One region of the Paenibacillus sp. D9 genome, then DNA from elsewhere that is predicted to be linked to it. Evidence: riboswitches for the same ligand, from Rfam matches in the RefSeq annotation. Region 1 holds a riboswitch; each other region holds the start of a gene.
What was found. Region 1 has a riboswitch for cyclic di-AMP ahead of VE23_RS16850 (G5 domain-containing protein). Riboswitches for the same ligand answer to the same signal wherever they lie in the genome.
Positions count from the first base shown of each region.

Region 2: it holds a riboswitch for cyclic di-AMP, as region 1 does, so the genes downstream of both, VE23_RS13710 (hypothetical protein) here and VE23_RS16850 (G5 domain-containing protein) in region 1, are expected to answer to the same signal.
Region 3: it holds a riboswitch for cyclic di-AMP, as region 1 does, so the genes downstream of both, VE23_RS17735 (C40 family peptidase) here and VE23_RS16850 (G5 domain-containing protein) in region 1, are expected to answer to the same signal.
Region 4: it holds a riboswitch for cyclic di-AMP, as region 1 does, so the genes downstream of both, VE23_RS10445 (TrkH family potassium uptake protein) here and VE23_RS16850 (G5 domain-containing protein) in region 1, are expected to answer to the same signal.

Region 1 is NZ_JZEJ01000001.1:3,744,911-3,752,423, forward strand. It holds gene VE23_RS16825 (tRNA1(Val) (adenine(37)-N6)-methyltransferase) at 1-100, shown strand, start outside; gene rsmI (16S rRNA (cytidine(1402)-2'-O)-methyltransferase) at 78-950, shown strand; gene VE23_RS16835 (AbrB/MazE/SpoVT family DNA-binding domain-containing protein) at 1,151-1,405, opposite strand; gene VE23_RS16840 (HD domain-containing protein) at 1,673-2,971, shown strand; gene VE23_RS16845 (TatD family hydrolase) at 2,997-3,770, shown strand; cyclic di-AMP (ydaO/yuaA leader) riboswitch at 3,951-4,174, shown strand; gene VE23_RS16850 (G5 domain-containing protein) at 4,593-5,567, shown strand; gene rnmV (ribonuclease M5) at 5,783-6,346, shown strand; gene rsmA (16S rRNA (adenine(1518)-N(6)/adenine(1519)-N(6))-dimethyltransferase RsmA) at 6,327-7,199, shown strand; gene yabG (sporulation peptidase YabG) at 7,370-7,513, shown strand, end outside.
Region 2 is NZ_JZEJ01000001.1:3,009,953-3,017,465, forward strand. It holds gene VE23_RS13680 (inositol monophosphatase family protein) at 1-273, opposite strand, end outside; gene VE23_RS13685 (sulfite exporter TauE/SafE family protein) at 409-1,230, opposite strand; gene uvsE (UV DNA damage repair endonuclease UvsE) at 1,339-2,358, opposite strand; gene VE23_RS13695 (hypothetical protein) at 2,355-2,672, opposite strand; gene VE23_RS13700 (D-alanine--D-alanine ligase) at 2,803-3,936, opposite strand; gene VE23_RS13705 (amidase domain-containing protein) at 4,005-5,123, opposite strand; cyclic di-AMP (ydaO/yuaA leader) riboswitch at 5,340-5,529, shown strand; gene VE23_RS13710 (hypothetical protein) at 5,535-6,158, shown strand; gene VE23_RS13715 (hypothetical protein) at 6,486-6,950, shown strand; gene VE23_RS13720 (dicarboxylate/amino acid:cation symporter) at 7,077-7,513, opposite strand, start outside.
Region 3 is NZ_JZEJ01000001.1:3,944,706-3,952,218, forward strand. It holds gene VE23_RS27115 (hypothetical protein) at 1-361, opposite strand, end outside; gene VE23_RS17725 (alkaline phosphatase) at 358-2,418, opposite strand; gene VE23_RS17730 (M15 family metallopeptidase) at 2,572-3,231, opposite strand; gene VE23_RS17735 (C40 family peptidase) at 3,479-3,982, opposite strand; cyclic di-AMP (ydaO/yuaA leader) riboswitch at 3,988-4,150, opposite strand; gene VE23_RS17745 (hypothetical protein) at 4,390-4,629, opposite strand; gene VE23_RS17750 (hypothetical protein) at 4,980-5,810, opposite strand; gene VE23_RS17755 (M1 family metallopeptidase) at 5,838-7,513, opposite strand, start outside.
Region 4 is NZ_JZEJ01000001.1:2,280,462-2,287,974, forward strand. It holds gene VE23_RS10430 (succinate dehydrogenase cytochrome b558 subunit) at 1-291, opposite strand, end outside; gene VE23_RS10435 (LysR family transcriptional regulator) at 626-1,600, shown strand; gene VE23_RS10440 (potassium channel family protein) at 1,693-2,370, opposite strand; gene VE23_RS10445 (TrkH family potassium uptake protein) at 2,392-3,744, opposite strand; cyclic di-AMP (ydaO/yuaA leader) riboswitch at 3,862-4,029, opposite strand; gene VE23_RS10450 (CPBP family intramembrane glutamic endopeptidase) at 4,267-5,907, shown strand; gene VE23_RS10455 (VanZ family protein) at 5,975-6,493, opposite strand; gene uvrC (excinuclease ABC subunit UvrC) at 6,741-7,513, opposite strand, start outside.

The DNA of each region.
Region 1 (7,513 bases):
GATCGTCTATGCGGACAAGGAGCGATACAGTCAGGAAATCATGGACATTTACTATGGACATAAAGGAGGCTCTGCGGATGAACAGGCAAAAGAGCTTTGAGGAGCACAGCTGCGGCACGCTTTATCTGGTCGCAACGCCGATCGGCAACCTGGAGGATATCACGATGCGGGCCATCCGCATCCTGAAGGAAGTTTCCCTGATTGCTGCGGAGGATACGAGGCAGACCCGCAAGCTGCTCAGCCGCTTCGAGATCGACGGCCGCCTCGTCAGCTATCATGAGCATAACAAAGCAGCCAGCGGCCCTGAGCTGATACGGCTTCTGGAGGAAGGGAGCAGCATCGCGCTCGTGAGCGACGCCGGGATGCCCGCCATATCCGATCCGGGAGCCGATCTGGTCAAGGATGCCGTGGAACGAGGCATTCCCGTCGTGCCTGTGCCGGGAGCCAATGCCGCGCTCGCCGCGCTCATCATCTCGGGGCTGCCCACCGAACGCTTCCTGTTTGCCGGCTTTCCTCCCCGGGACAAGAAATCGCTGGAGAACTGGCTGCTCGGGCTGAAGCGGCTGGACAGCACGCTGCTGTTTTATGAATCCCCCCATCGGGTGGCGAAAACGCTGCCTGCAATTCGGGCCGTGCTCGGCGATCGAAAAATGGCGATGATTCGCGAGTTGACCAAAAAGCATGAAGAAGCCGTTCGGGGCACGGTCTCGGAATGCGAGCAATGGCTGGAGGAGAACGAGCCTCTCGGGGAATACTGCCTTGTTGTCGAGGGAGCGGATGGGGATGAAGCGGCGGAGCAGGGCCCGTCCTGGTGGGAAGGACTCAGCCTGGAAGAGCATGCCTCCAAATACGAAGAGCAGGGGGAGCCGAGAAAGGAAGCCATTCGGAAAACAGCCGCGGACCGGGGACTGCAGAAACGGGATGTCTACAACGAGCTCATGCGCAAATAAGCCGGCTTGTCGGCCGGCCTCGTGACTATTTCGCAGAAGGCGAACTTTTATGTGCTGGAGGCTGAAAGCGCATGAGATCGGCCCGGAATAAAAAAAGGACCTTCCCGGGCTGTCGCCAGCTCAGGAAGGCAAGGTAGGAGTATAAAAAGGTTAGAAATACCTTGGTTAAAGTTGCTAAAGTTAAGTATAACTGATTATGCTTATTTTGTCACAGGGGTAGGCATTTCGGAAAGGCAGGAATTGCAGACGATTTTGCCTTTGAAGTAAGCGACGTTCTCTGCGTTGCCGCAGAAGATGCATGCCGGCTCATATTTCTTGAGCATGATGCGTTCTCCGTCTACATAAATTTCCAGGGCATCTTTTTCGCCGATTCCAAGCGTACGGCGCAGCTCGATTGGAATAACAACGCGGCCAAGCTCGTCAACTTTCCGAACAATACCGGTGGATTTCATCATAATGGGCGACCAGCCTCTCTTGATTTATTTCGTCAACGTTCGACATAAAACTACTTTTTATGATTTTAATAATACCAACCATTCCCAAATCAGTCAACCATCAAAAAGTCTAGTTTTAGCACATAAATTCAAGGTTTTAGAACAGGAAAGGGATTAAATCTCTAGTTATCTTACTACAAGACTAGAAAAATTGGAAATCTTATTACGACACTATTCGACAAACAGCATGCTTATTTTGTCGAAAGTTTGAACGAAAGGTGGATGAGGATGACAAAGCTGGAAGAGGAAAAGGTGTTCAAGGATCCGGTCCACAAGTATATTTACGTTCAGGATCAGCTGATATGGGACCTGATCGATACGCCGGAGTTTCAGAGGCTGAGAAGAATCCGCCAGCTTGGCACCACGTTTCTCACCTTCCATGGCGCGGAGCACAGCCGATTCAGCCATTCGCTCGGCGTCTATGAGCTGACGCGGCGCATCATCTCGCAGTTCGAACGCAGCGAATACCCGGACTGGCCCAGGGAGGAGAAGCTTCTCAGCCTCTGCGCGGCTTTGCTGCATGATCTCGGGCATGGGCCGTTCTCCCATTCCATTGAAGAAATCATGGAATTCGATCATGAGGAATGGAGCTGCTCTATTATAGAAGGAGATACGGAAGTGAACCGGCTCCTGCGTTCCGTCGAGCCTGGATTTCCGGGCAAAGTAGCTTCCGTTATCCGAAAAACCTACGAGAAGCCGATCGTCATTAATTTGGTGTCGAGCCAAATGGATGCGGACCGCATGGATTACCTGCTCCGGGATGCCTACTTTACGGGGGTCAATTACGGAACGTTCGATCTGGACCGGATTCTCCGCGTGCTGCGCCCCCATCAGGGCAGGATCGTCGTAAAGGACAGCGGCATGCATGCGGTCGAGGATTATCTGATGAGCCGTTATCAGATGTATTGGCAGGTGTACTTTCATCCGGTTACACGCAGCTCGGAGATTGTGCTGAGGAAAATTCTTCTGAGGGCCCAGGAATTATGCCGTTCGGGCTACGCCTTCTCCTGGATTCCCGAGCCGATCAAGCGGCTGTTCAATCAGGAGCTGGATGTGGCATCCTATTTGAAGCTGGACGAATCGCTCGTCCAAACGGCTTTTGCCGCCTGGACCGAAGAGGAGGATAAACGGCTGGCATCCTTATGCACCCGATTCCTTAATCGCAAATTGTACAAGTATATAACCTTCGACCGCGAACATGAATCAGACGCCCAGCTGTTCTGCGAAAGGCTGGCGGCCGCCGGAATGAACCGCGATTACGAGCTGGAAATTGATTTTCCTTATGATCTTCCCTATCATGTGTATCGTTCGGGAATGGACAAGCAGGAGGAAGGAAACCGGGGCAAGCCTCCGATTCTGCTTCTTGACAGCTCCATGCAGCTGACGGAAATATCCGCTCAGTCCGATGTGGTGAGGTCGATAACGGGCATGCACCGCGGCCAATACCGGCTTTTCTACGATGCCGAAGCAGCTTCGCTGCTCAGCTATCGCATGGAACCGGATATTCGGGAAAGACTTGGCCTGTAGGCCGCCATTCGAAAGGAGTCGAAACATGGCAGGATTGATTGACACGCATACGCATCTGGACTCCCCCAAATTCGACAATGACCGCGAGGAAGCGATCCAGCGCGCCCGCGACGCGGGGGTTGAGCTGATGTTCAATGTCGGATTCAACCGCGAGACGATACCGACGACGCTGGAACTTGCCGAAAAATATCCGTTCATCTACGCCATTGTCGGGTGGCATCCGACGGACAGCGCCGATGTGGGAGAAGGGGACCTCGAGCGGGTGGAGGCGCTGATGGCGCATCCGAAAGTCGTCGCCATCGGGGAAATCGGACTGGACTATTATTGGGATACCGCTCCCAAGGATGTCCAGCAGCAGGTATTCCGAGAGCAGATCCGCATCGCGAAGCGTACCGGCAAGCCGATCGTCATTCATAACCGCGATGCCCATGAGGATGTCGTCCGCATCCTTCGGGAAGAGAAGGCGGCTGAGGTCGGAGGCATCATGCACTGCTTCTCCGGCAGCTGGGAAACGGCCAAGCAGTGTCTGGACATGAACTTCTATATTTCGTTCGGCGGGCCGGTGACATTCAAGAATGCCAGGGTGCCGAAAGAGGTTCTTGCGCAGGTTCCTCTGGACCGTCTGCTCATCGAAACGGATTCCCCTTATCTGGCTCCTCATCCACATCGAGGGAAGCGGAACGAGTCCGCATTCGTGGCCTTGGTTGCCGAGACAGCGGCGGAAATAAAAGGCAAAAATGTGAATGAGATCGTTTCCATCACATCTGCAAATGCAAGAAAATGTTTCCAGCTTTCTTAAAATCGGGCGAAAAAGCTTGTAAAAAGGTGCCTGGTTGAGAAAAATTATATTTCTGCTCCGTCAAACCGCCCAAAACGGCCGGATTTTCCTCTAATTTGGCTGAAAGAGTCTTTTATCTCTTCTTTACAATCGGTTGACCGAAACTGTATGATTCAACTCAGAGCTTTGAGTGATGCAGTTTTTAATCATTCGCTTAATCTCCCCACAAGGGAGAGCGGGGGAACCAAGCAGCGATTCCTTGCAGTCCCGGATGACAGGATATTCCGGAGCGGACTGGATGGACGAACTGACCTTTTCCAGGGGTGAATTTTGCCAAAAGGCCTTGAGCAGGCCGAGTAGGCGAATAGGGCAGCTCTCTTGTCCGAACCCGTCAGCTAACCTCGTAAGCGCATATAAGAGAGATCAACCTCGTGCTCCACTTTCCATGTGTTCAGCGTGACCAACCCGGGAAGCCACGATACAGATCCTCTGTCGACGGCTTCTTTTTGTTTGAATATTGCGTAAACCGTCGACATAGGGTTAACCGTGGAGGTGAAGCAAGAGGTTGATAGGCGTGCTGCTCGGCACGTACAAAACCTAATAGTCGCGTCTTAAATAGTCATGCGTAACACGAGGCGGCGGGGCTATGTAAGGAGGACCGAAGAAGTGGGCGCAATTCCCTTAAAGGACACCCATGTACAACGATCATCCAGCAAGTCTTTCCAATGGCGATGGAAGCATGAAAACCTGCGTTTGATCCTACTGAGCTTAATTATCTCAATCGCGATGACTTTCATGTTTTTGGTGTTGTTGCACGGAACGTCTGAGAAGAACGTCTCCGTAGTGTTGAACGGACAGGAAACGATCCTGAGCACGAAGCAGGATGTCCTGCAGCACCTACTGGATGAACAAGCTATAACTGTCGGACCGCACGACCAGATTTCCGTTCCGCTGAGCGCGGCGCTCAAGGATGGAGACCGGATCATTGTTGATCAGGCTGTGCCGGTGACGATTATGGCTGACGGAAAGACTACGACGGTGTACACGACCGAAAAAACCGTGAAGGCCGCGATCGGAGAGTCCAATATTCCGATTCGCGAGCAAGACAAAATTCTCCCTGACACCTCCTCGCAGCTGAAACCGAACATGACGATTCGGGTGCTGCGAATCGACAAGCATACGACCACGACAAAGCACGACATTCCTTTCACCGTCATCCGCAAAGAGGATGCTACCTTGGAAAAGGGGCAGCTGAAAATGGTGAAGGCCGGCCAGAACGGCCAATTGGTCAAAACCTTCGAAAAGGTATACCAGGATGGCAAGATGGTATCCATGACGCTGCTCGCCAAATCGATGGAACAGCCCGCCGTCAACAAGATCGTTGCGGTCGGCACCAAGGAAAAGCCGAAGCCTAAAGCTGTCGCTCTCAGCGCAGCGTCTTCGGCATCGCAATCCGTCACCAAATCAGGCCTCTCGCTCAAAGCCAAGAAAGTGCTGAACAACGTCACCCTGACGGCTTATACCGCCGGTTTTGCCTCTACGGGCAAATCCAAAGGCGACGCCGGCTACGGCATCACCGCTTCCGGAGCAAAAGTATCGGAAGGCCGCACCATTGCAGTCGACCCGGATGTCATCCCGATGGGATGGTGGGTATATATAGAAGGAATCGGCTTCCGTCGTGCAGAAGATACGGGGAGCGCGATCAACGGCAAGAAGATCGACGTGTTCTACGAGAGTGAATCTTACGTGAAGCAGTTCGGCAAGAAGCGCGGATACACCGTATACGTGCTGGGACCAACCAAGCCGAAGCTGAGCTGATTCAAGCGATACGGGTCCGCCTTTTCGAGGCGGTCCCGTTTTGGACGTTTATCGGGTATGAGGAGAGTAGAGAGGGCTTTTTTGGCTTATGCTAGGACCACTGCCGTCCTTTTGGGCCGCAGTCCGGATTCGGGCCTGGCCGGCATTCAGAGGCTCGAGCCTCTTTTTCTTTTTATACCCCCTTACACGCGTATTGAATTAAAGGAGACAAGGCCTTGATCAAAGAAATTATCGTCGTGGAGGGCAAGGACGACACGGCAGCGATTCGGCGCGCCGTGGAAGCCGACACGATCGAAACGAACGGCTCGGCGATCGGCGAGGAAGTGCTGCGCCGCATCGAGCTCGCCATGCAGCGGCGGGGGGTCATCATCTTCACCGACCCCGACCATGCCGGAGAGAGAATACGCAAAATCGTCTCGCAGCGGGTGCCCGGCTGCAAGCATGCCTTTTTGCCGCAGGAGGACGCCTTGTACAAAGGCGATATCGGCGTGGAGAATGCCTCGCCGGAAGCGGTCAGGAGAGCTTTGGCGTCCGTTCGGACGGAAGGAGATCCGGAGAAGGCGGAAATCACCAATGCCGATCTGCTGGAGGCGGGTCTGCTGGTGCATGGCGATGCGGCCCGGCGGCGATTGCTCATGGGCAACCGGCTGGGCATCGGCTACTGCAACGGCAAGCAGTTCCTGAAGCGCTGCGCCAGCTTTCAGATCACCAAGGAAGAATTCGGACAAGCCTTGCGGCAGATGGAGGAGGAGATCGCCCGTGGACGTAGCGACACCTAGAAGAACGAAGGAAATCATCGAGAGGCATGGTTTCTCCTTCAAGAAGAGCCTGGGGCAGAACTTCCTGATCGACCCCAATATTCTGAACAAGATCGTAGCCGCGGCCGGACTGGATCCTACCAAAGGGGCGCTGGAGATCGGTCCCGGCATCGGCGCGCTGACCCAGCAGCTGGCCAGGGAAGCAGGCAAGGTGGCAGCGGTCGAGATCGACCGGCGGCTGATCCCGATTCTTCAGGAGGTGCTGGAAGCCGACGAGAATGTGCGCATCGTTCACGGCGACGTGCTGGAGATCGACCTGCAGGAGCTGTTCAAGGAGCAGTTCGGCGAGGTGAGCGCCGTCAGCGTCGTGGCCAATCTGCCCTATTACGTGACGACACCGATCCTGATGAAGCTTCTGGAGGAGCGGCTGCCGCTGGAGAACATCGTGGTTATGATCCAGAAGGAAGTCGCGGAGCGGATGGCGGCCAAGCCCGGAACGAAGGCCTATGGCAGCCTCAGCGTGGCGGTCCAGTATTACGCGGTGCCGGAGCTTGTCTGCATCGTGCCTCATACGGTGTTCATTCCGCAGCCGAACGTCGACTCGGCCGTCATCAAGCTGGCGATGCGCGACAAGCCTGCCGTGGACGTTGCGGACGAGGATTTCTTCTTCCGTACGGTTCAAGCCTGCTTCGCGCAGCGCCGCAAGACGATCCACAACAATCTGTCCTCCTGGATAGGCAAGGACAAGCGGGAGGAGCTTACCCGCATCCTCGAATCGACGGGGATCGATCCCGTGCGGCGCGGCGAAACGCTGTCGCTGCAGGAATATGCCTCTCTGACGGCAGCGCTTGAAGCGCATGGCTTTAAGGGCTGACAGACCCGGCAGCGCTGCTGCGGCTGAGCGAAGCTCTTCATGAGGATCCGGTGAGATCCTTTCATGAAGGGCTTTTTGCCTTGGGAGCCGCGCCAGTCACGCAGCGCCGAAAACCCGTTGTCACCTCCGGCGGCCTATGCCCATACCATAAGGCAGAGGTGATGGGCCTAATGAATCAAGGGGATTTTGTCGTTCGGCGCTCCTACGGCGGGGATGTATTGTTCCGCATCGAAACTATACGCGGGGATACCGCCATTTTGAAGGGAGCGGATTACCGTCTGCTCGCCGACGCGCCGCTCGGCGACCTGACGAAG
Region 2 (7,513 bases), 730 kb from region 1:
GCGCACGCTCTCAAGAGCTCTGGCCGACGCCTCCGGCCCCGGCTCCACTCCTTCTTCCCCAAGAAACGAATGGGAGGGGAAATTCATCATGATGAGGCTGCGGATCAGCTTCTCCGAGCCTTTGTCCACCTCGGTGACGAGATCATGAGGCGACATCTTCTCGTCGAGCCTCTGGTAGTTTCCCAGCTTTGTCTTGATCCACTCGCCCGCCTTGGAGGCGCAGTTGATGGCCACGGCGGCAAAACTTTTGCTCCCGACTACCGGTTCGTTCATCCTGCTCACTTCTTTCTATTTGTCTCTATATCGAAAATCCTCCGGCTTCAGCCGGTTGTCTACAAGGTATACGATCCGCATTCGGATTCTGTTGCAAATGGGACCGGCTGCAGGGCTCTCCGATTGCGCGCCCGCTCAAAGGGCGGACCAGCCCTGCCAGATGAGCCGCGCGGCCAGCACGAGCAGCGTCGCGCGCAGCAGCCACATGATGCTGCGTCCGCTCATGCGGGTTGCGATCCATGCGCCGGCCTTGCCTCCCGCCCATGCGCCGGGAGCGAGGGCAAGCACGAGCAGCCAGTCGATCTCCCCCATGGCGCCATGCACGCCGCTGCCCAGAATGGACGACAGGAAAATGACGAACATGGACGTCGCCGTCGCCACATGAGGCGGGAAACGGAACAGAATGACCATGACGGGGACGAACAGCGAGCCTCCTCCGATGCCGAACAATCCCGACACGAGTCCGACCAGCAGGCCGATTACGAGCAGCAGCGGCAGGCTGTAGCCGTATTCGTACGTCGCGCCTGTGCCGTCGGTCAGCCTGCGGGAGATCGGCCATTCAATTGTAAGCGGATTCATTCGGTCGCGCAAGATGAGCAGCACGGCCATAAGCAGCATGAACAGGCCGAAGCTGAGCTGAAAGGCGCCGCCATGGAACCGGGAAGTCAGCGCCGAGCCGATCATCGCTCCCGGACCGCTGGCGATAAAGAGCATCCACGCGCTGCGGAAATCGACCTTGCGCTGCTTGGCGTACGTCATCGACGACGCCAGCGCGGTCACGATGAGCACGGCAAGCGAAGTGCCGACGGCCGTCGCCTCCGGTATCGGCGCTCCCGTCAGGCGCTCGCCGAGCAGCAGCAGGACCGGCACGATGATGATGCCTCCTCCAAGACCGACAATGCTGCCGAATATGGAAGCGACAACGCCTGTAAGTACGATCAGGACCCATTCCAGCATAGGTATTCCCTCCTTCTGTATCCCTCAAACGCCGCTTGCGCGGCAAAGGCACGGATCCCCCTCCGCCGGAGCGGATGGCGATTCGTGCCCGTTCACTGTTCCCGGCCTTTACATGACCTCGATCGTGCCGCCGTCCAGGACACGGATTCCCTCTCCCGCCGCCTCGAGCCCGCGGAAATGCTCCATCAGCGTCACCAGAGCCTGGTCCTTCGCCTTGGATTCCATCATGCAGTCGAGCAGCTCCACGGAGCCGTTCACGCCGCGCAGGAATTCCAGCAGCGGACCCGGCTCCACGAAGTCCGCATGGCCTCTCGGATCGCTGAGGCTCTTCGGACTGGAGACGTGGATCTTCGGCGGCAGGCCTGACGCTCCTCCGTCCAGTCCAAGCCGCCGCTGCTCCCGGTTCCAGGTGGCGACAATGCGCGGCCACAGCTCCCCGTAAAGAGCTTCCTTCGTCTCGCCACCGTCGTTGACCGCATGATGATGGATATCCAGCACGACCGGATTGCCGACCTTCTCGGCGATGTCGAGCGTCTCGCGGACGTTGAACGTCTTGTCGTCGTTCTCCAGCGTCACCCGCCCGCGCAGCCTGGCATCCTGGGCTCCGAACTGCGCGATGAACCGCTCGGCGGAGACGGGCTTGTCCCCGTACGCGCCGCCTACATGGATATTGCATTTATACTTCTCGTCCAGTCCCATCTCCTCAAGCATCCGCACATGATACTCCATATCCCTGACCGAGCTTCTCAGCACCTCGGGGCGAGGCGTGCTGAACACGCAGAAGTGGTCGGGATGGAAGCTGACCCTCATGCCGGTCTCGCGCGCGTACGCGCCGACTTCGGCGAAGGAAGGAGCCAGAGCGGAGTAGGGATCCCAATCCGCGAGCGCGTCATGCGTCGCCAGCGGTATGATCTTCGAGGAGAACCGATAGACGTGGATGCCGGCGTAGCGGTTGTTGCGCATGATGCGCAGGGCGCTGTGCAGATTTTCCTCGGCGATCCGCTCCAGCTTGCGCAGCGCCGCCTCGCGATCCTCCAGCTTGGAGAAATTCTTATAGGTCATGGTGCGCGATGAAGAAGCGTTCTCCACCAGCAGGCTCATGGCGACAAAGCCGAAGCGGACAATCATCCCCGGCCGCCGAAAAACATTTCATGGGCAAGCGCCGTCTGCACGCGCGACTCTTCTTCCGTCAGCTTGCGGACGAGCTCCATCTCCACCTGCGTCACTTCCTCGCCCTGGAAGTTGATCTCCGCGATGGAAGCGAGGATTTTCACGATGGCGATGGCCTGGTTGCCCGGCGTATAGGCGATGACCTTCTGTCCGGCCGGGAACACCCGGAACCCCGATTTCATCATTTTTCCTTTGCCGTATTCCAGAAGCTCGTACAGCTCCTGCTCCGACTTGAACTTGCATACCGAATTGAATTCCGTTGCGAATCCCATTGTCTTCACCCTCCTGTTCATTACTGTGGCAAGCGCGGCTGCTTGTCCGGATGCTGCGGATGAAAAAACGAGCTTCCCTCCCGCCAAGGCGAAGGAAGCGCGAATGTGTGCGAAACGTATGGAAAACCGGTCAGCCGCCGTACTCCAGCTTCTGCTTCTCCGCATGGCGGGAAATCGCCAAGCCGATGAGGCTGTCGAGCAGCTCCTTGTAAGAAACGCCCGATTCCTTCCAGAGCAGCGGGTACATGCTGTAAGGCGTAAAGCCCGGCATCGTGTTCACTTCGTTGATCAGAATCTTGCCGTCGCTCCTTCGAAGGAAGAAATCGACGCGGGAGAGGCCGGAGCCGTCGATGGCCAGATAAGCCCGGATCGCCATCTCGCGCACCGCTTCGGCCGTCTCTGCCGGAAGATCGGCGGGAATGTGCATGACGGAGGTGCCGTCCACGTACTTGGCGTTGTAATCGTAGAAGTCCGTTCCGCTGACGATCTCGCCGACGACCGATGCGCGCGGGTCGTCATTGCCGAGCACGCCGACTTCGATCTCGCGCCCGTCGATGAACTCCTCGATGACGACCTTGCGGTCGTAGCGCAGCGCGAGCTCGATGGCTGCGATGAGCTCTTCCCGGTTGCGGGCTTTGGAGATGCCGACGCTGCTGCCGAGATTGGCAGGCTTGACGAAGCAGGGATAGCCGAGAGCGACCTCCGTCTCCATGACGAAGAACGCGCGGTCCTTCTCCCACTGGGTCCGGTTGAAGTAGCGGTAGACGCATTGCTCGAGCCCCTCGTGGGCGAACACCTTTTTCATGAAAATCTTGTCCATGCCTACTGCCGAAGCAAGGACCCCCGCTCCGACGTAAGGAATATTGGCCATTTCCATCAATCCCTGGACCGTGCCGTCCTCGCCGAACGTTCCGTGCAGCAGCGGGAACATGACGTCGATCGTCCCTCCCGGAGCTCCGGCCGAAGCGGCCGCCGCCTGGAGGGCGCCCTCTCCGGCCTCAGCCGTCGCCAGTCCGCCGAATACGGGCGCCAGCGCCATGCCGCCGTCCTCTGCCGGGGACAGCTTCAGCTGCTCGACGCTGTGCGGAGCTTCCAGCAGCACTCCTCCGGAGCGCCATTCGCCTTGACCCGTAATATAGAAGGGCTGTACCTCGTATTTATCGAAATCGAAGGCGCCCATAACGGCCAGCGCCGTCTGCAGCGATACCTGATGCTCGCCCGACTTGCCTCCGTAGATGAGTCCGACGCGAATTTTGTCTCCCATGTTAGCTCCTCCGGTAACCTTCTTGAATTAGAATGCCATAACCTGCAAGGACCGATGCGGCTCCCGCATCAGAAATAGTCCTGCAGATGATAAAACCGATAGCGCGTCCGGTCCGTCCAGGCGTAGGAATCCTTGTAGTCCCAATAGCGGTGCCGGCTCGGCACGGTGTTGGCGTTGACCAGCGGCATGCCGTCGGCATCGAATGCCGTCACGACGGTCGTATGCTGGAACCGCCCGTCCCCGCTCCAATCGTAGGTGATGACGTCCCCGAGGGAAAGCTCGGATGCGCTCTCCACCGTCGTCGCCCGCATGCCCGTGCTGCGCGGAAACGACAGATACAGCTGCAGCGCGTTCGACACCGCCCAGCTGTAGCTCCAGGATTCCTGGCCGCCTGTACGGCCTTTGTACCACCATCCCGATTCTCTTTTACCAGTATAGTTCATCGGTGCTTCGCCTGCAAAGACACATTGCGACACGTAATTGGTGCAGTTGACCTCGAACAGCTCGTAGGCCGGATTCGCTTCGTTCCACCATCGGTCGGCGTAGGCGGCGACCAGCTCGCGCCTGTACTCGACGGCGCGGTCGCGCGTATTCAGGCGGGACAGGACGCCGTAATTAAGGAAAGGGCGCCCCGCGCCCGGACGCTGGATTCCGCTGCCGCCGCCGTCGCCGTAGGAGCGATGCTCGGCCAGCGCGCTGTCCGCCGCGGCATGGCCGTATCTGGGCCTGCGCTCGCCGACGATCGGCTCCACCCGGGTCAGGCGCCATGCTCCGCCTTCCTCGGCGAGCCACAGGCGCTCCTGCTCGAGGCGCTCCTCGGTGTAGGAGCGGCCGCGATGCTCGACATGACGCTTCACATGCAGCTTCAAGACGACCGACACTTCGGTCGCGGACTCGTTGATCCTCAGCAGCGTCGCTCTCGTCTCGCTCTGCGGCGACAGAATGCCGCGCTCCTCGTCCCTGAGGCGCAGCCGGCGCAGACGTTCCTCCAGGCGCCGGCGGTGATCCCTGTCTTCCAGCAGGGCGCCGAGCACCTCATGCCTCCGCTCCACTTCGGCTTCGTTGTACCCGTGCACGTATTCCTGCACGGCTCCTCTCCAGCCTTCGAGCGCAGCCTGCTTGCCGGAAGACGGCTGCGAGCGCTGAGCCTCCGATCGTTTGACTCCCCGGGTACCGGTACGCGGCATTCCTTTCCCCATCCCTTCTGGTCGGTATTCGCCCATCATCAAGATGATCTTATGACTGCTCTCCATTAAAATATGCGGACCCATAGCCGGATAGAGCGCTTAAACGCCGTTATCCGTGGCTATAACGAGAATGCGGCAGATATATATCGAATTTTCAGTCAATATCGTATTTTACAAAACAAGCCCGGCTGGCTTATGATATGATGTACCACTCTATCACCATATTTGCTGAATTCCACGTATCGTGGAAGCGGGGGAACCAATACGCGGGCGTCTGTCGACGCTTGCCGGGGTGAATCCGAAAGGAACAGGCCGGGCTGCCGAAGCCGCGTTTCTTTCCTTTTGGTAGGGCTACTCTCTGGCCCGAATCCGTCAGCTAACCCCGTAAGCGCACAAAGGAGAGATGTCAGGATGTCACTGAAAGACAACCGCGCGGCCTGTTCCGCGCAGGAGGGCTTCATTGCGCCTTCCGTCTGTTCTGCGTCTGCGGTCGAGGCCTTCTTGGCTCCGCCGCCGTTTCCCGGCTTGGACGCGCCGATCGCGCTGGACATGGCGGTCGCGGAAGCTTATTCCCAGCCGGCCCCGGCTGCCGAGACAGCCGCAAGGCCGCCCTTCCGGCCCGAGGCGCTCGAAGAAGAGCTGTCCGCACCGGGCCGCCGCATCCGCTGCATCGACCTGTTCATCACCCGCACGGGACCGCTCGTCGATCCCGAGCGCGGAGATTACCGCGTCGTGCTGCATCTGTGCTTCGGCTCCTCCATCCGTCAGGCTTCCGTGCTCATTCCTTACGCCAAGGCGCCGAGAAGCTGGGACGCGTGGAGCCGTTGGTTCCAGCCGTTCGTCGGGGTCCGCTCCGACGAGGCGATGTCCGTGCTCTATTACGACGCGGAATGGATCAGCGACCACAGGGACCGGCTGCTGCGCAAGACGCTGGAGCCGTCCTCCCAGGAAGGCACGCTGTTCCCGGCCACCGCTTTCTGGAGACGCAACTCCCTGATCGAAACATCCGACATCCATATCCGGCTGTCTCTGTAGCCGGATGGCGCTCTGTCCTTCATTCCTTCAAGAGGCATCCCCTGTCCGCTTTGCGGCCGGGGGATGCCTCTTGGCTTTTTAGGGCCTGGAGCGGACACTTGGGGCATTATTTTGACAGCGCTGGTCCTTCCGCCGGGAAGAGCCAAGCAGCTGTCCGGGACGCCCGTCGACCATCCTGTTATTCGTAGTTCCTTCTCGATTTGTATCCCATCGTGGAACACTATGCTAAACTAGTCTAATCTGGATATTATTCCCTTATGCATTGGTGCACAGCCTGTTCCGCCTTTCCTTACGAGTTTGACTTGAAATGGAGCGATTTAGCAGACAATGAAAAAATCATATCTGTGGAATATGGGAATAATAATTCTTGCGATTGCAGGATTTTTCTTGTATGCCTACTTGGCTAAAGATAAGAGCAGCTTAAATGAAATTATAACTAAATTGGATAAGAACAACCTCGTTTCCGTCCGTGTGAGTAAAACGTCTAAAGAGACGAGAGGGAAAATAGAAATCAACCTCACCGACAAAGAAAGCATCAGCAATGTGCTGAACAAATTAAGTGAAATTAAAACCGTATCGGCTAAAAACGGAAAAATAAATCCAGATGTTAAATTCACTTACGAAATCGCCATATTGGACAGGAATGATATTGCAGTGGGCATGAATTTCAAGGACAACAAAAATATGGATGTAATCGAATTAAACCCCGATCCCAATAAAATCCATTCCTATACGATAAAAGATGAGCCTGATGTATATCGTCTTTTGGATTCTTTTATCTTTGCAGAATGATCTGCCGACCGTTCTTAGCCGGCCTTCAGCAGTCATCCTCGGGTCGGGAACAGCATGAATAGTTCCCATTGCGTATAAAAAAGACTGCCAGCCGCAATAACGGCTGGCAGTCTTTCTATTCCACCATCAAGCGTGGCTCAATTCGAGCTCGTCTTCCTCATCCCGCTCGTAGGATTCTCGATCGAATTCCCCTTCCGATACGGCGACCAGCAGCGTCGACACGGTCGTGCCGGAGGCGTTCAGAGCCGTGCGGCCCATGTCGACGACGGCATCGATCGCAAGCACCAGACCCAGTCCTTCAAGAGGCAGGCCAAGCGCGGTGAGCACGACGGTCGTCGAGATGGATGCCGGACCCGGCACCCCGGCGACGCCGATCGACGAGATCATGCTGACCAGCACGATGAGCACGTAATCCGACCAGCCCAGCGGCACGCTGTACACCTGGGCGACGAATACCGCCACGACGGCAGGCCATACGCCGCCGCAGCCGTTCATGTTCATCGTCGCGCCGAGCGGAGCGACGAAGCTGGCGATGCGAGGCGATACGCGCAGTCTCTTGGTGA
Region 3 (7,513 bases), 200 kb from region 1:
CGGCAGCGCTTCCGGCCTCGCTGTTCTGCGCCTGCTCGGTTTCGCCGCTTGTGCTGCTGAGGTCCGCACTCCCGGCCGCCGTGTCCGTTTTCGGAGCCGCTTGGCTCGCTGCCGGCGCTCCTTCATCTCCGTACCCTTCATCCGGCTCCGAAGCAGGCAGCGCTTCGTTCGGCCCGTTTGCCTCGCCGATGTCGGCACCCGCCGGCGCCTTCGCTGCCTCGCCGATGCCGGCCGAAACGGAAGAAGGCTCTCCCCCTGAAGGGAGAGCCTTGGTTCCACAGCCGGCCAGCAGCAGCCCGGCCGCCATCAGTCCCGCAAGCAGCGGGACCGGACGGAAGAGTGTTGCCGGGCGGCTCCTCATTGGCCGAGGGAAGCCAGCAGCGAATCGCTGGTGACGATCAGCCTGCCGTTCTCGCTTTTGAATTTCAGCGGCACCGGCTTGTTGTTTTTCTTCGCAATGCCCTTGTCCATATACAGCACGAGCTTGCTTCCTCCGGCGTTTACAAAGGTGACGTTTTTGGCGGCATCATAGGAAGTGCTTCCTCCGACGGACTTCAGGAAGCCGTCCAGCTCGATCCAGGTCTGCTTGTCCGGCTTGCTGCCGTCCAATCTCAGGCCGAGCGCCTGCGCCATGCCGAAGAACACCTCGGTATTGTCCAGCGTGCCTTTGAAATATTCGGAGCCCGGTCCGTGAGCCATCAGCGGCACGTCGTCGGCGGAGTGGACCTCGACGCTTTCGGATTTCGGCAGCGTGCCCGTATGGAGGTACTTATCCTTGTCAGGGGCGTCCGGATTGGCCAGCGTTCCCGGATTCGCGATATAGGCATCTCCGGAGAGGACGGCCGGAGCCTGGGGAACGGAGCTGAACTTGTAGTCCTCGTAATAATCCGGCGTGGCGCCGAAGACGACGGCGAGCTTGCGGTCGACATCCGGCGTATCCGGGAAGCCGTCCTTGTCGGAATCGGTGTAGGTCGGGAACTTGGACTGCTCATAGGTGCGTACGGCTTCGCGTCCCGTCTTGCCGTCGCCTTCCCAATAGGTGCCGGCGATGCTGGCGGAGTGGGCATGATCGGCCGTCGCCAGGACGAGGGTGTCGCCCGAGGCGTCCGCGTAGCGGCGAGCCTCGCCGATGGCTTTGTCCATCTCGATCGTATCGTAGGCGGAGCGCTCCCAGTCCATCGTATGCAGCTGCTTGTCGATGCTGGCTCCTTCGACCATGAGGAAGAAGCCGTTCTCGTTCTTGCTGAGCACCTCGATCGCTTTCTTGGTCATGTCCCACAGATTCGGCTGGTCGGTGAACGACTTGAGCGCCGCCGTGTTTTTGGTCGAGCGGTCGTAGTAGACGTTCATGTCGCCGGTATGGAACAGGCCGAGCAGCTTGGAAGGCGTTCCGGAGCTTTTCAGCCCCGAGGCGCTCTCCACGAATTTGTAGCCGGCTTTCTCGAAGCCGCTGATGAGATCGTTCTCGTCCTTGCGCTTGGAGCCGGCAACCGATTTCGGGAGGAAGTAGGCCGATCCGCCGCCCATGACGACTTCAGGCTGAAGCTTCAGCAGCATGTCGGCGATCTCCGGCTTGTCCGAGCGGCGGCGGGTATGGGAGACGACCGCGGCCGGCGTCGCGTCCTCGATCTCCGAGGTCGTGACGATGCCGACCGACATGCCGCGCGTGCGCTTCAGCATCTCGGCGAGCGTTTCGACCTGCGGATCGTCGAGCGAGCTTTCCGTATTGTCCGGATAGACGCCGAGGGCGTTCACGGCGGATTTGTGGCCGGTATTGTAGGCGCTGGCGCTGTTGGCCGAGTCGGTGACGATGGAATCCATGCCGGAGGTCGTGACGACGGCGCGCTGCTCCAGCTTGTCCATCTCCATGAGGCCGTTGTACTTGCCCTCGCTCAAGCCCTTGGACATTGCGCGGGCGATGGTGATGCTCGGCTGCGACATGCCGTCCCCGACGAAGAGGATGATGTTTTTCGCCTTCTTGCCGGCTGCGGAGGTGGTCACCGCTTCATAGGAGACCGTGCGGGACAAGGAGCCGGCCGTCACCTTAACGGTGTAGGAGCCCGGCTTGTCCAGCGTAACGCCGCGGATCATGAAGGAGGAGCTTGAGGCGGTGCTGGTTTTCTCGAAGCTTTTGCCGAAAAAGGCTTCCGCGCTTTTGCCGTTGATCTGGATGCTGACGGCCGAGGCGTTTCCGGTCCAGTCGTTCAATTCCACGCGGAAATCAAATTTGCTGCCCGCCAGGAACTTGGCATTATGGATTGGAGCCACGTAAATGGACGGCGCCGCTTTGGCCGTCGCGGCCGCTTCGGCTGCCGCCGCAGGAGCCGGAGTCAGCTCGGCCATTCCGATTCCTCCTGCTGCCATGGCGCTCGCAAGCGCCGCTCCGAGAAGCATTTTTCCTGCTTTTCCTTTCTTCATCTCCCCAAACCCCTCCGCTACTAGAAATGAATGCACTTCCACAGCGTAAGAGAGAATGATTAAGCAGGTGCTAACGATTTATGAATAATTGGTAAAATGAAGAAAACGCCTGCGAAGCCGCAAGGCGTTTTCATGCATGCATCCATTCGGCTGCTAGTTCTTCTCCTCGCCCGCGTTTCCATCCTCCGGAGGGCGATTGCCGTTTTTCAGCTCCCAGATCGAATAGCCGAAATCCATTTGCAGATGGGGATTGTCCGGGAACTGGGGCCAGTCGCCGCCCCATGTGAAGCCGAGACTCTTGGCGATCGCTACGACCTCCAGCCAGTCGGCTTTGCCGTTCTTGTTTCCGTCGTATTCCATATCCCAGATAATATCGCCTGTGCGGTCCTTGAGAGCGAAGTCGATCGCCAGACCGTAGTTGTGGTAGGATTCTCCGCCGCGGGCATGGGTAACGATGGAGCCTCCGCCTTCCCGGCCTTTGCTGTACAGGACATCCTGCTCCGCCGAGCTGCGGAAGCCGTCGGTGATGACGACTTTGATGCCTTTGGCGGCGGCCAGCGAGATAAGCTCGTCCTTTTTCCGGTCGAGCACCGGATGCAGCTGCGTTACGGGAGGCACCTCCCGGTATAGTCCCGGAGGGACGACCCGGTCGAACAGGCGCGGCTTCTCCAGCTTGAACAGGGCTGCGGCTGCCAGTACAAGTCCTGCGGCCAGCAGCAGGCAGCCGAGGCCGTTTCTGCGCCGGGTCTGAGTCCGGCCTGCGGACTTGGGGCTGCGGCCCTTTTGTCCGCCCGTCATAGGGCTTTGCTGCATGAAGGTCTCCTTTGCTCGTTCGCATTGTTCAAGCTTATACGAGCGGAAAGGAAAAAAAGCTTCAGGAAACGGCGGATCGGCATGGAATTCGTTTCCAGCTGGATCAGCGGGGGTAAGGAAAGGAATGGGCTGGAAATTGCAGCCGCCTTGGCGCCGACAAGTCCAAAAAGCAAACAAACCGCTGGCAGCCGCCCCGAAGGGCCGGCTGCTGCGGTTTGCGCAAGGGGGGATCCGGATTCAGGACAGGCTAGTCCACATCGGGACTGCCGTCAACCGTATCGGCTGGATCGTCGGCGTATTTTTCGTACTTGGTGTCGTCCATGATCCGGCGTGCGGACACGTAACGCTTCGTATAGTAGGAATCGCTCAGGCTGCTGATCATGACGCCTTTGCTCGACGAGGAGTGGGCGAACTTGCCGTCCCCGACATAGATTCCGACATGCGAGACGCCGCGGCCGCTCGTATTGAAGAACACGAGGTCGCCCGCCTTGAGATCGGCCTTCGCGACTTTCTTGCCCAAGCCTGCTTGGGAAGCGGAAGAATGCGGCAGGGAGATCTTGAATTGCTTGAATACATAGGACGTGAATCCGGAGCAGTCGAATCCGCTCGTCGTCGTTCCGGCCGTCTTGTACGGCGTGCCGACGAGATCGCTGATGACACCGTCCATTTTGGAATCAGCCGCTGCGCTGCCTACGCCTGCAGTGAACAGCAGAGAGATTCCGAGGATGAGGCTTGCTGCTTTCTTCTTCAAGCTTGAGTTGCTCCTTCCAGAGCCTACGAGGTTAGCTGTGGGGTTCGGTTGAAGGTTCCCTATGATTCCTGCGGCATGCGTGAGAATGACTGGCGACGCCCAAAATCAATTCACCCGGAAAGTGGTTCCCCCGTTTCCATGTTCAACGGAATTCGGCATTTTGAATGATACTGGAAGACATATTCTTGCTTTTCGCCGCTTCTCCTTCCGAAAACGACATTTTCTAATAATTCTCATGTTTCAAAGGGATGAGGACAGCGTTTACATCGCTGTTTATAGGGGAGCTATTCTCCCCGCAGCAGATGATATTGGCGACTCGTCCCGATTTCTGCGCCGTGGCCTGCAAGTCCAAAAAAAGCCCCGCCTTCTCCATGAGAAGGCGGGGCTTGCCTGATTCCGCGGCTGGATCAAACGGTATAAAGGACGTCTTCCATCAGGGTAAGCAGCCGGGATCTCATTCCGACCAGCTTCATCAGGGCTTCCTCCTGCAGGCTGCCGGAATCCGGGCTGAGCCGGGCGTGTTCGCTGCTGATCGCCTCAAGGGCCTTGCCGGCGTTGGGGTTCAGGTCGTAATGCTCAAAACGGTAAAGCAGCTCGGCGGTGGATTGGTGGAGCTCTTCATAATAAGCTTGAATTTGTTCGGTCATCGTTCGATTTTCCTCTCTGGTTTGATTATTTTCTCTATTCTGCTGTTCGATGTATGGGGGCGGCTCCGAGAGAGCCGGCGATTGTGTGTGCGGTAAACTGCGCTTACAGCATGCCCATTCGTTGTTTTCATCGCTTGCATCTGTCGATGCCCGTCACATCCGGAGGCAGACAGCGGATGGGGAGCGGGAGCCCGTCAGTCTGCCGAACGCCGGGATTCGATATCTGTGAATCGAGCGGAACGATAGGATTCCCGAATGCCTGAGAAGTTATTAAACCGGCAGGCGCTCTTTGAAAACAAGTCCTAATTGTCAGAGAATTTTCACAATTGTACGATGGAATTATCGCTTTGTCAACTAATGTGACGCGAATCCTCCCAGCAAGCGTACTGTGATGTCAGCAGCCACAAGTCGAGCAGCGTGCGGACCAGATGATAGGCTTGCTGGATGACGAGGGCGGCCAATCCGGCCCATCCCATCGCTGCGGCGCTGAAGCCGGCCCCGATGACGCCGGAGAAGAGGAGCAGGATCAGGCTGAGGCCCGCCATCGGGAGCAGCCGTCTGCAGGCGCCCGACACGGAAGCCGAGACTTTGAGCCTGGATACCGCTCCGAACTGGAGGGAGAGGCTGAGCAGATGCAGAATCCCGATCCACAGCAGCCACGCTGCCGCCCAAGGCAAGATGCTGACGGCGATTTCCTGCAGAGAGGAGCCGTTCCTGACTACATCCCATGCCCGGGAGCCCAGCCACCAGAGAGGAGCGGTGGCAAGAAGCGTTTCCGCCCAATAGAGAAGCAGGACCGGCTTCCATGCCTTGCGCATGCCCTGAAGGAATAGGGTGCCGCCTTCATGTCCCGCCGCCGCATGGTGGATGGAATAGAACAGGCCGGCATTGATGAGCGGCGTGACGATCATGCGGGAGAGGAGCAGGGCGGCCAGCGTCCACAGGAACGGCTGGGCGAGATCGGTCTTCATGAGCCGGAACTGGGCTTCCGCCCAGAACAAGGCATCCGCCCCTTGCGAAGGCTCGTTCGCTCCGGGATACCGCCGAAGCAGCGGTCCGATAATGGAGTCGACATAACGGTAGAGGAAAAATCCCCACAACAACCGGTACAGGAACAGGGCGACGGCCACAGGCAGATGTTTGATCGTCAGGCGCCACCCTTGCTTGAGATAAGTAGACACGTTTGAGACTCTCCTCTCTTCGGGCCGCTACCAGGCGAACGCTCCCGCAATCCATTCCAGCGCCTTCACGATGCCGAGGCTGATCCGGACCTCCTGCTTGCGGGGAGCCTCGGCCTTCAGGAAGTTGTTCATCTGCCGGTTGTCCAGTACGTTGGTGCGGTCCGGATCGACCGCGGCCCAGAGCAGCGGGGAGGGAGCGGTCAGCTTGTAGAGCATATCCGATTCCACCCCGTCCCAGGTGCGGGAGGCCGTAGAGCCGTCGGCGAACTTGAAGGTGACCGGAACCGGACCGTAGACGCCGCCGCCCCGCTTGACGAGCACGTCGGACTCGTACATTTTGGAGGCGCCGGAGTCCGCTGCCTTGGAGACGCGGATGGAGGCGACTGAATAGTCGGCCATCTCGCCTCCGTACACGAACTGGCTGAAGTAGTCGTCCCAGTTCTGCTTGCTGACCTGCTCGACGACCTTCTTGAAGTCCGCCGTGGTCGGATGCTTGAATTTATATTGGTTGAAATAGGTCCGCATGATCTTGCTCATGATGTTTGTGCCGACCCGGTTCTCGATGCCGGTCAGCACCAGCTTGGCGCGGCTGTAGACATTGTCCGCATACCGGCTGTGCGAGCCGAACGACCAGGAAAGCAGCTTGAGCGGGGCCGGATCGGTGACGTAGCTCGCTTCCAGCGCCGTGCGGGGCTCCACTCCGTATTCGCTTTCCATGACCTTGTCCTCGGAGTAGGAGGTGAAGCCTTCGTCCAGCCAGGCTTCCTCGAACTCGTTGGAGGCGACCATGCCGTACCAGTACTGATGGCCGATCTCATGCACGACCGTCCGCTCCAGACTGTAGCCGGGATTGTCCGTCTCGGCGGCGAATGCGGTCACGAGCGTCGGATATTCCATGCCGCCGGCGCCATTGGCCCCTTTGGGAGGAACGACGATGGAGAGAGTGCTGTACGGGTAGCTGCCGTACCACTGGGCGTATTTGGCCAGGGCCGATTTGGCGGCGTGCATGTAACGCTCTTTCTGCTCCTTGTGCAGCGGGTCGAGATAGAGCTTGATGCGGACTCCGGGAACGCCGGGAGCGGAGAAAGGCTCCTCGCTGTAAAGGAAATCGGGCGAGGCGGACCAGCCGAAGTCATGCACGTCCTCGGCATAGAACGTATATTGCTGTCCGCCCTTGGCCGCTTCGAGCTTCGTCTGGACGCCGGTGGCAGCGACTTTGTAGCCGGCGGGAACTTCGATCTTGACGGAATACACGCCGAAGTCGCTGTAGAATTCCGAGTTGCCGTGGTATTGGTGCACGTTCCAGCCTTCCGCGCTGCGCGTGCCGGTGCTGGTCGTGTTGTAGGCCGCGATCTTGGGGAACCACTGCCCCGCCATCGTGAAATCCCCCGAATAGCCCATGCGGGCGAACACCTCGGGAAGCCCGACGGTGAAGCCGATCTGGAGCGTGACCTCCTCGCCCGGAGCGACCGGCTGCGGCAGCTTGAGCTTGGCCAGCGTGTAGTCGTCCTTGTTGCCGTCGTCCGGCTGAACATAGTGGACCCGAGGCAGGAGGCTCTCTCCATCCTCCGTCTTGAAGGAGTCGAGGCGCATGTAGCCGGTGCTGCCGGCCGTCGCCTTGTCGTCCCGGAGCTTTCCGCCGGATTCCTTCATGAACGTGGTTTTATCCGACAAGAAGGCATTCGGATACAGATGGACATACA
Region 4 (7,513 bases), 1.5 Mb from region 1:
CGTGAACGCCCAGTTGCGTCCGTACTTGAAGCGGGAGTTGTTCCAGTTCGATTGGTAGGCGACATACAAGCCGTATACTCCATGGAAGAGAAGCGGCAGGAATATGCCGAAGATCTCCAGGAAGAGAACAAGGGGCAGTCCGTTCAGGAAGCTGACGCTGTCGTTGAAGCCCTCAGGCCCGTCTTCGAACGCCGAGTAGTTGGTGATGGCATGCTCAACGAGGAACAGGCCGAGCGGAATCACCCCGAGCAGCGAGTGAATCTTGCGCGTTAAGTACGAGTTACCATTCATAAATAAAGCGTTCTCCTTTCCAGCCGTTTGATTTCAGTCATCATACGTCGAATTTTGTGCAAACCTTATCCATTTTACAGCCCGTGCATGGGAGCGTCAACAAATCCCGACGGCTTTCCCCTGCTTTTTCCGGTCACAGTTTAGCCACAGTCTCCATCGTACTCTTTTTTTCCTTATAAAGATATTGTTTATTCCTTATACAATGTTATAACCTATATGCATAAGAGACGACGCCATAAGCCCGAGCTCCCCCGGCGAAGCTGCCGGCATGGGCAGGATAAGATTGGCTGTCTCGCTCGACCATTCTCTTCCTAAGGAACGGAGGCTGCAGGAAATGCTCAACGAAGATCTCAACGTATTCGCCGCCGTGGTCGAGCAGTCCAGCATGAACAAAGCCTCGGCGCTGCTCAACCTTTCCCAGCCGGCGCTGTCGCGGAAGATCGCCAAGCTCGAGCAGGAACTCGGAGCGCAGCTGTTCCGCCGCGTCGGACGGAGGCTGGAGCTGACGCGCATCGGCGAGCTGACCTACGACTACGCGCTCCAGGCCCGCCAGCTGCACCGCAAATATATGAGCACCTTGAGCGAGTTCAAGCATACTCACCGCTCCAGCCTGACGATCGGGGCCAGCCTGACGACGCTGCAGACGACGCTGCCGGACCTCATCCAGGCGCTGACCGCCAGCCATCCCGAGATCGACATCAAGGCCGTCACCGGCAAGACCCATGAGATCGTATCGTTCGTCCGGGACAAAAAAATCGATCTCGGCCTCGTGGCATCCGTCATCGACGACCCGCAGCTGCACTGCGTCCCGCTGTTCGACGACCATCTGGAGCTGGTGCTTCCCCGCTGCCATCTGCTCACCGAGAACGGAAAGCTGGCGATCCGGACGCTCAGCGGGCTGCCGATGATCCTCTTCTCCAAAGGAACCTGGTACCGGAACCTGACCGACGAGCTGTTCGACACCCACAGGCTGCATCCCGATGTCAAAATGGAAATCGACTCGTTCGAAGCCATCCTGCGGCTGCTCCATACATGCGGAGCCGCGACGCTGCTGCCGCACTCCTATATCCGGCAGCAGATGCTGGCGGACAACGACCTTATGGTCGTCCCTGTGCTGGAGCTGGAGCAGACCAAGCGGACCACCTCGCTCATCCATGGCGACCCGGCCCGGCTGGAGCCTGTCGTCAGAGACTGGATCCGCGAGGCGGCCGCGAACTACTTCCGCCGCTCGGCGTCGCCGGCAGCAAGCTTGAAGGCCATGCAGCAGAAAGCCGTTGAAACCAAACAGGCAGGAGTCCGCGTCGACTGACGCGCCTCCTGCCTTTCTTTCTATGCGCTATGCCTGGACTGGAGCTGCCGCCGCTGCGCCGGCAGGCCCGCCCCGTACTTCCACGGCTGGTGTCAGCCGCGGCTCACCGCATTTTCAAACTGCTCGATTCCTTCATTCGTTCCGATGACGACCATGACATCCTTCTCTTCCAGGATGGAATCCGCCTGGGGAGCGATGATGATGCCCTTGGGCTTGTTGATCGCCACGATGCTGCAGCCGTAACGCTGGCGGCTGTCGATCTCGGAAAGCGCCTTGCCGTTGAGGCAGCCCGGAACAGCCAGCTCCGCGACGGCGTATTCGGACGACAGCTCGATATAGTCGAGCAGATTGGGCGACACGAGCTGATGGGCGACCCTGATTCCCATATCCCGCTCCGGATAGATGACCCTGTCGACGCCAAGCTTGTCCAGCACCCGGCCGTGCAGCTCCGATACCGCCTTCACGACGACCTTCCCGACTCCGGAATCCTTGACCAGTATCGCCGCCATGATGCTCGACTGGATGTCTCCCCCGATGGCCACGATGCAGCAGTCGAAGTTGCGGATGCCGATCGCGCGCAGCGCGTCCTCGTCCGTCGCGTCGGCGCATAGCGTATGGGTGAGCAGGGCGCTCATATCGTCCACCAGCTCCTCGCTGCGGTCGATGCCGAGCACCTCATAGCCGAGCTGCATGAGCTCCTTGGCCAGGCTGGAGCCGAATCGGCCCAGTCCGATGACGCAGTACTGCTCTCCTTTTGAACCCTTTCCCATTGTGTCTCTTTATTTCCTTTCCTATCCGATAATAATCTTGCCTTCTGGATTTTTATATAATTCCTTGCCTTGCTTCGGTCTCAGCGCGTAGGCCATCGTCAGCGGCCCAAGCCTGCCGGCGAACATCGTCAGGCTCAGCAGAAGCTTGCTGACATCCTTGAGGCTGGTTGTAATTCCCGTGCTGAGCCCGACGGTGCCGAAGGCCGATACCGTCTCGAACAGAATCCGCAGGAAATCGCGGTCCTCGACGGTGCAGAGCACCATCGTCACGACGAGCACGAGCGCAAGCGACAGCATCGTGATCGTCAGGGCCTTCATGATGCGCTCCTTGGCCAGACGGTAGCGGAACAGGACGATGTCCTCCCTGCCGCGGATCATCGCGCCCATCGCGGCGACGAGCGTCATGAACGTCGTCGTCTTGATGCCGCCGCCCGTCGAGCCCGGCGATGCCCCGATGAACATGAGGATGATCATGAAGAACAGGCTCGCCTGGCGCATCGCGCCGATGTCGAGCGTGTTGGCTCCCGCCGTACGCGTCGTGACGGATTGGAAGAAGGCCGAGAGCACCTTGCCTCCGAAGCCGAGCGGCTCCATCGTTTTGGCGTTGGAATATTCGAAGATGAAGATGACGACAGCTCCGATGACGATCAGGCTGCCCGTGGCCAGCAGAACCACTTTGGAATGGAGGGAGAACCTGCGGTTGTTCCTCCACTCCATCAGATCGGACAGCACGATGAAGCCGAGGCCACCGGTAACGATCAGCGCCATTGTCACGATATTGACGAGCGGATCCGATACATAGCCGGTGAGGCTCCGGTAGTCGCCGAAGATGTCGAAGCCGGCGTTGTTGAACATGGATACGCCGTGGAAGATGCCGAAGTAAACGGCGCGGCCGATCGGCATGTCCGCTGCGAAGCGGACCGCGTACAGCAGCGCTCCCGCCGCTTCGATGACGAGGGAATACAGCAGAACCTTGCGGATCAGCCGGACGATTCCCTCCATGGAGCTCTGGTTCATCGCTTCCTGCAGCAGCAGCCGGTCCTTGAGCGAGATGCGCTTGCGCAGCACGAGGGCGAACAGCGTCGCCATCGTCATGAAGCCGAGCCCTCCGACCTGAATCAGCAGCAGAATGATGATTTGGCCTGCAATCGAGTAATGAGTGCCGGTATCCACGACGACGAGGCCTGTGACGCAGGCCGCCGAGGTGGCGGTGAACAGCGCGTCGATCCATCTCGTGCCCTCTCCGCCGGCCGTGGCGAACGGCTGCATCAGCAGCAGCGAGCCGATGGCGATCATGACGGCGAATCCGGCGACGAGAATGCGCGGAGGCGACAATTTGAAAGCTTGCTTGAATACGGAAGACCATGATTGCATGCCGGCGACTCTCCTTTTGCCTCCATATCCCTGCCGTTCGCGAAGTCCCGGCATCATCGCATGCCGCTTCGAAAGCACAAAAAAAGCACTGGAAACCCAAGTGCCTGTGCGCCCTGCGAGTCCGGTCAAGCAGCCTCCGAGGTTAGCTGTCGGATTCGGGCATGACGGCTGCCCTATCCGCTCCCGACAGGCTGCCGCCTGCGCCGGAACGGAATTCACCCCAAGCTGCTCCAGGCAGCTATATGGTTCCCCCGTATTCTTTTGGAAATTCGGCTGTTCTATATGGTCGGATTTGATTATATAGGATAGAGGACGGGTTACCAATGTCCCAATCCAAGCTTGCTGGGCGATATGGGGCGGAAAAGAGTGCTGGGACAAGCGCAGCAAGGCGCAATCCTGCCCTTGCTCTTTCTTTTGCGCGAAATCTCGATCTCTCCCTGCCTCGGCATGGATAATTTGAAAGCCGCTGTGGTAAGGTTATAAAAGCTCGCCCTGCAGTCAGGCATCGTCAGGAGGACAATCATGAACAGCTCCGAGTTGGAGAAAAGCTATCGAAAGTACTTTTGGACGGGAATCATTGGAGCCGCCATCTTCCTGATTTTGCAAATCATCCCTTCCTTCGCGGGAGGGCTGTCGGGAGAGGAAGCTTCCGGCAAGCCTGTTCCCAAGGCCGACGCTCAGCAGGCAGCGATGGCTTTCGCCCGGCAGCTGACCGGCTCCGAGCCTCTCACCGCCCATACGGTCCACCAATCCGACCGGGACATCACCGGTTACCTCAGCAAAGAAAAGCTCGCCAAAAAATTCGATGAGGGTCCCGGCAAGATCGTTCCGACCGATACGTGGCAGGTGTCCCTCTCCCTGCCCGAAGGGCAGATGTTCGTCGAGGTCGGCATGTCCAGCGGCCGGGTGATCGGCTGGAAGCAGGTGTTCAAGCCCTCTGCCGGCGAATCCTCGGACGTCCTTGCCCCGAGCGCGGAACAGCTCGACCGTCTCGCCGCCAAGCAAGCCGCCGAGCTCGGCTACGGCAAGCTGGAGAGGGTTGGAGAATCGGCGGGCTACAAGACGGTGTATGCCGTGCAGGGAGGACAGATCGGCCAGGCCCGCCTCACCATCGAGGCCGCTCCGCCATCCGCCGCCGCAGCGGAGTCTGGCGGCAAGACCGTCCTGGCGGAATTCACGCCGCGTTATGAAGTGCCCAAGGATTACCTCGCCTACACGGCGGATCAGGACCGGATCGCCTCCAGCCTGTCGCTGCTGGGCAATCTGCTGCCGAGCGGAATCCTGTTCATTCTCGCCGTCATTTATTCCGTCCTCATGAGGAAGTACAGCTCCTTCCGCCGCGGCTGGGCGATCAGCCTCGTGTTCCTCGGCTTCTATGCCGTCAACAACGTGAACATGCTCGACGGCCTCCGTGCCATGTATGGAGCGCGGCCCAACGCCGAGACCGTCGTCCAGGTCCAGCTCGTCATCACGATGGGCCTCACCTTCCTGCTCGCCCTATCCGCCTACTTCTCCCTCGTCGCCGGGGACGGGTTATGGCGCGCGCAGGGCAGGCGGCTGTGGCTGACCTCCCGCGAGTCCCGCTTCGGAGAGACCGCATGGAGCAGCATGAAGCTCGCCTATGTGCTCGGCTTCATCCTTCTCGGCCTGCAGACCGTTATCCTGGTCGGCCTGTCGGCATTTACCGGAGCCTGGTCGACAAGTGACGTGACCCAGTCGCCCTACAACCTCGCCGCTCCGCTGCTGATGCCGCTGCTGGCGTGGTGCGCGGCCATCCAGGAGGAGGCCGTATACCGGCTGTTCGGCATCGGCCTCCTGATGAAATGGCTGAAAAACCCGTTCGCCGCCTGTCTCATCCCTACGATCATCTGGGCGCTCGGGCATGTGACCTATCCGATCTACCCGTCTACGACGAGGCTGATCGAGCTGACGATTCTCGGCCTTCTGTTCGGATACATCTTCCTCCGGTTCGGATTTTTCACGGCGGTATTCGCCCATGCCATCATGGACTCCGTGCTGATGTCGATCTCGCTCTTCCTGATCGGCGGAGCCGGCAATATCGTTGCTGGCGTCGTCTACATCGCCGCGCCTGCCGGCGTGGCCTGGGCGATGAAATGGTACGGCTCGCGGCGGAGCAGCAGCATTCCGCTGGCGCCCGGTTAAGCTCCAGTCATCAGCGCTTCAGAACAAAAGCAGAGAATCTCCGGATTCTCTGCTTTTTGCTTTGGGCTCACACCCGGTTGACGGCGTACAGAACGAGGGACAGGATCAGAACCGGCACGCCGACTCCGGCCGACAAGAGAGACAGGAAGAGCTTGACCCGCTCCTGCTTTCTCAATCCCAGCTTCAGGACGGAATAGATCGTGATTCCGATCAAGCCGCCTGTCGAGTTGAGGATCACATCGTCGATATCCGCCGCCCCTGCGGCCAGAATATACTGACCGGCCTCCACGCCTGCGCTGAGCAGCGCGACCGCTGCAAGCCTGGGCCATATCGATCCGGACTTGCCGATCAGCATGGCATAGATCCCGGCGGGAACAAAGAGCAGGATATTGCCCCATATGTTGACGTCCACCGCATTCCTGCGCATGCCGCCGTCGGCGTTCATGTATTCCTGGATCGTATGGAATGGGATCAGATTGAAGCTTCTCAAGCCGTCCCCCTCCCTCAGGAAGAGCAGCTCCGCCATCAGCAGCACGTACACCGCCGCCATGCTCCATAACAGAATCGGAACGCAGTTTTTGTTCATGAATTCCCTCCATGCTCGCCGAAGCCTTTTGCCAGCTTCACCATGATAGCATGACGTCATCCAGCGGATGAACTGGACCTTTGTCCGGCCTTTTCCGGGACCTCCGTTCGGGACTCTGCCGGCATGTCAGGCGGGGCAGTCAAGAAGAAGCCGTCAAAAAAGCCTGCTCGGCCAGCCTCCGCCGATCGCGGCGCTGCTGCCAAGCAGGCTTCATTCCGTGTCTTGCCGGTCTCGCGGCATGGGAACGCTACTCTTCCTTGAGAGCCGCCACGATCCGCTCCGCCAGAGCGGAGCCGATGCCGAGCGGCTTGAACTCCTCGGCGGTCGCTTCGCGGATCTTCTTGAGGGAGCCGAAATGCTTCAGCAGCTGCTTGCGCCGCTTCTCCCCGATGCCGGGAATGGAATCCAGCGTCGATTGAACCATCGACTTGCCCCGCTGCTCTCGGTGAAACGTGATCGCGAAGCGGTGGACCTCGTCCTGGATGCGCTGCAGCAGATAGAATTCCTGGCTGTCGCGCGGCAGCATGACCGGCTCCGGCGGATCGCCGACCATAAGCTGCGCCGTCTTGTGCTTGGCATCCTTCACGAGTCCGCATACCGGCACCTGAAGGCCGAGCTCGTTCTCGAGGATGTCGACCGCCGCGCTGATCTGCCCCTTGCCGCCGTCCACCACGATAAGATCGGGAAGCTCCAGCCCTTCCTTGAGCACCCTCTCGTACCGCCGGCGGATGACCTCGCGCATCGTCTCGTAATCATCGGGCCCTTGGACGGTCCTGACCTTGTACTTGCGATACTCCTTCTTGTCCGGCTTGCCGTCGATGAAGACGACCATGGCCGATACCGGATTCGTTCCCTGGATATTGGAGTTGTCGAACGCCTCGATGCGCCGGATCGTCGTCAAGCCGATGGAAGCTGCCAAGCCCGAAGCGGCTTTGACGCTGCGTTCCTCATCGCGCTCGATCAGCTTGAATTTCTCGTCGAGCGTCACCTTGGCGTTGCCCTCCGCCATGCCGACGACTT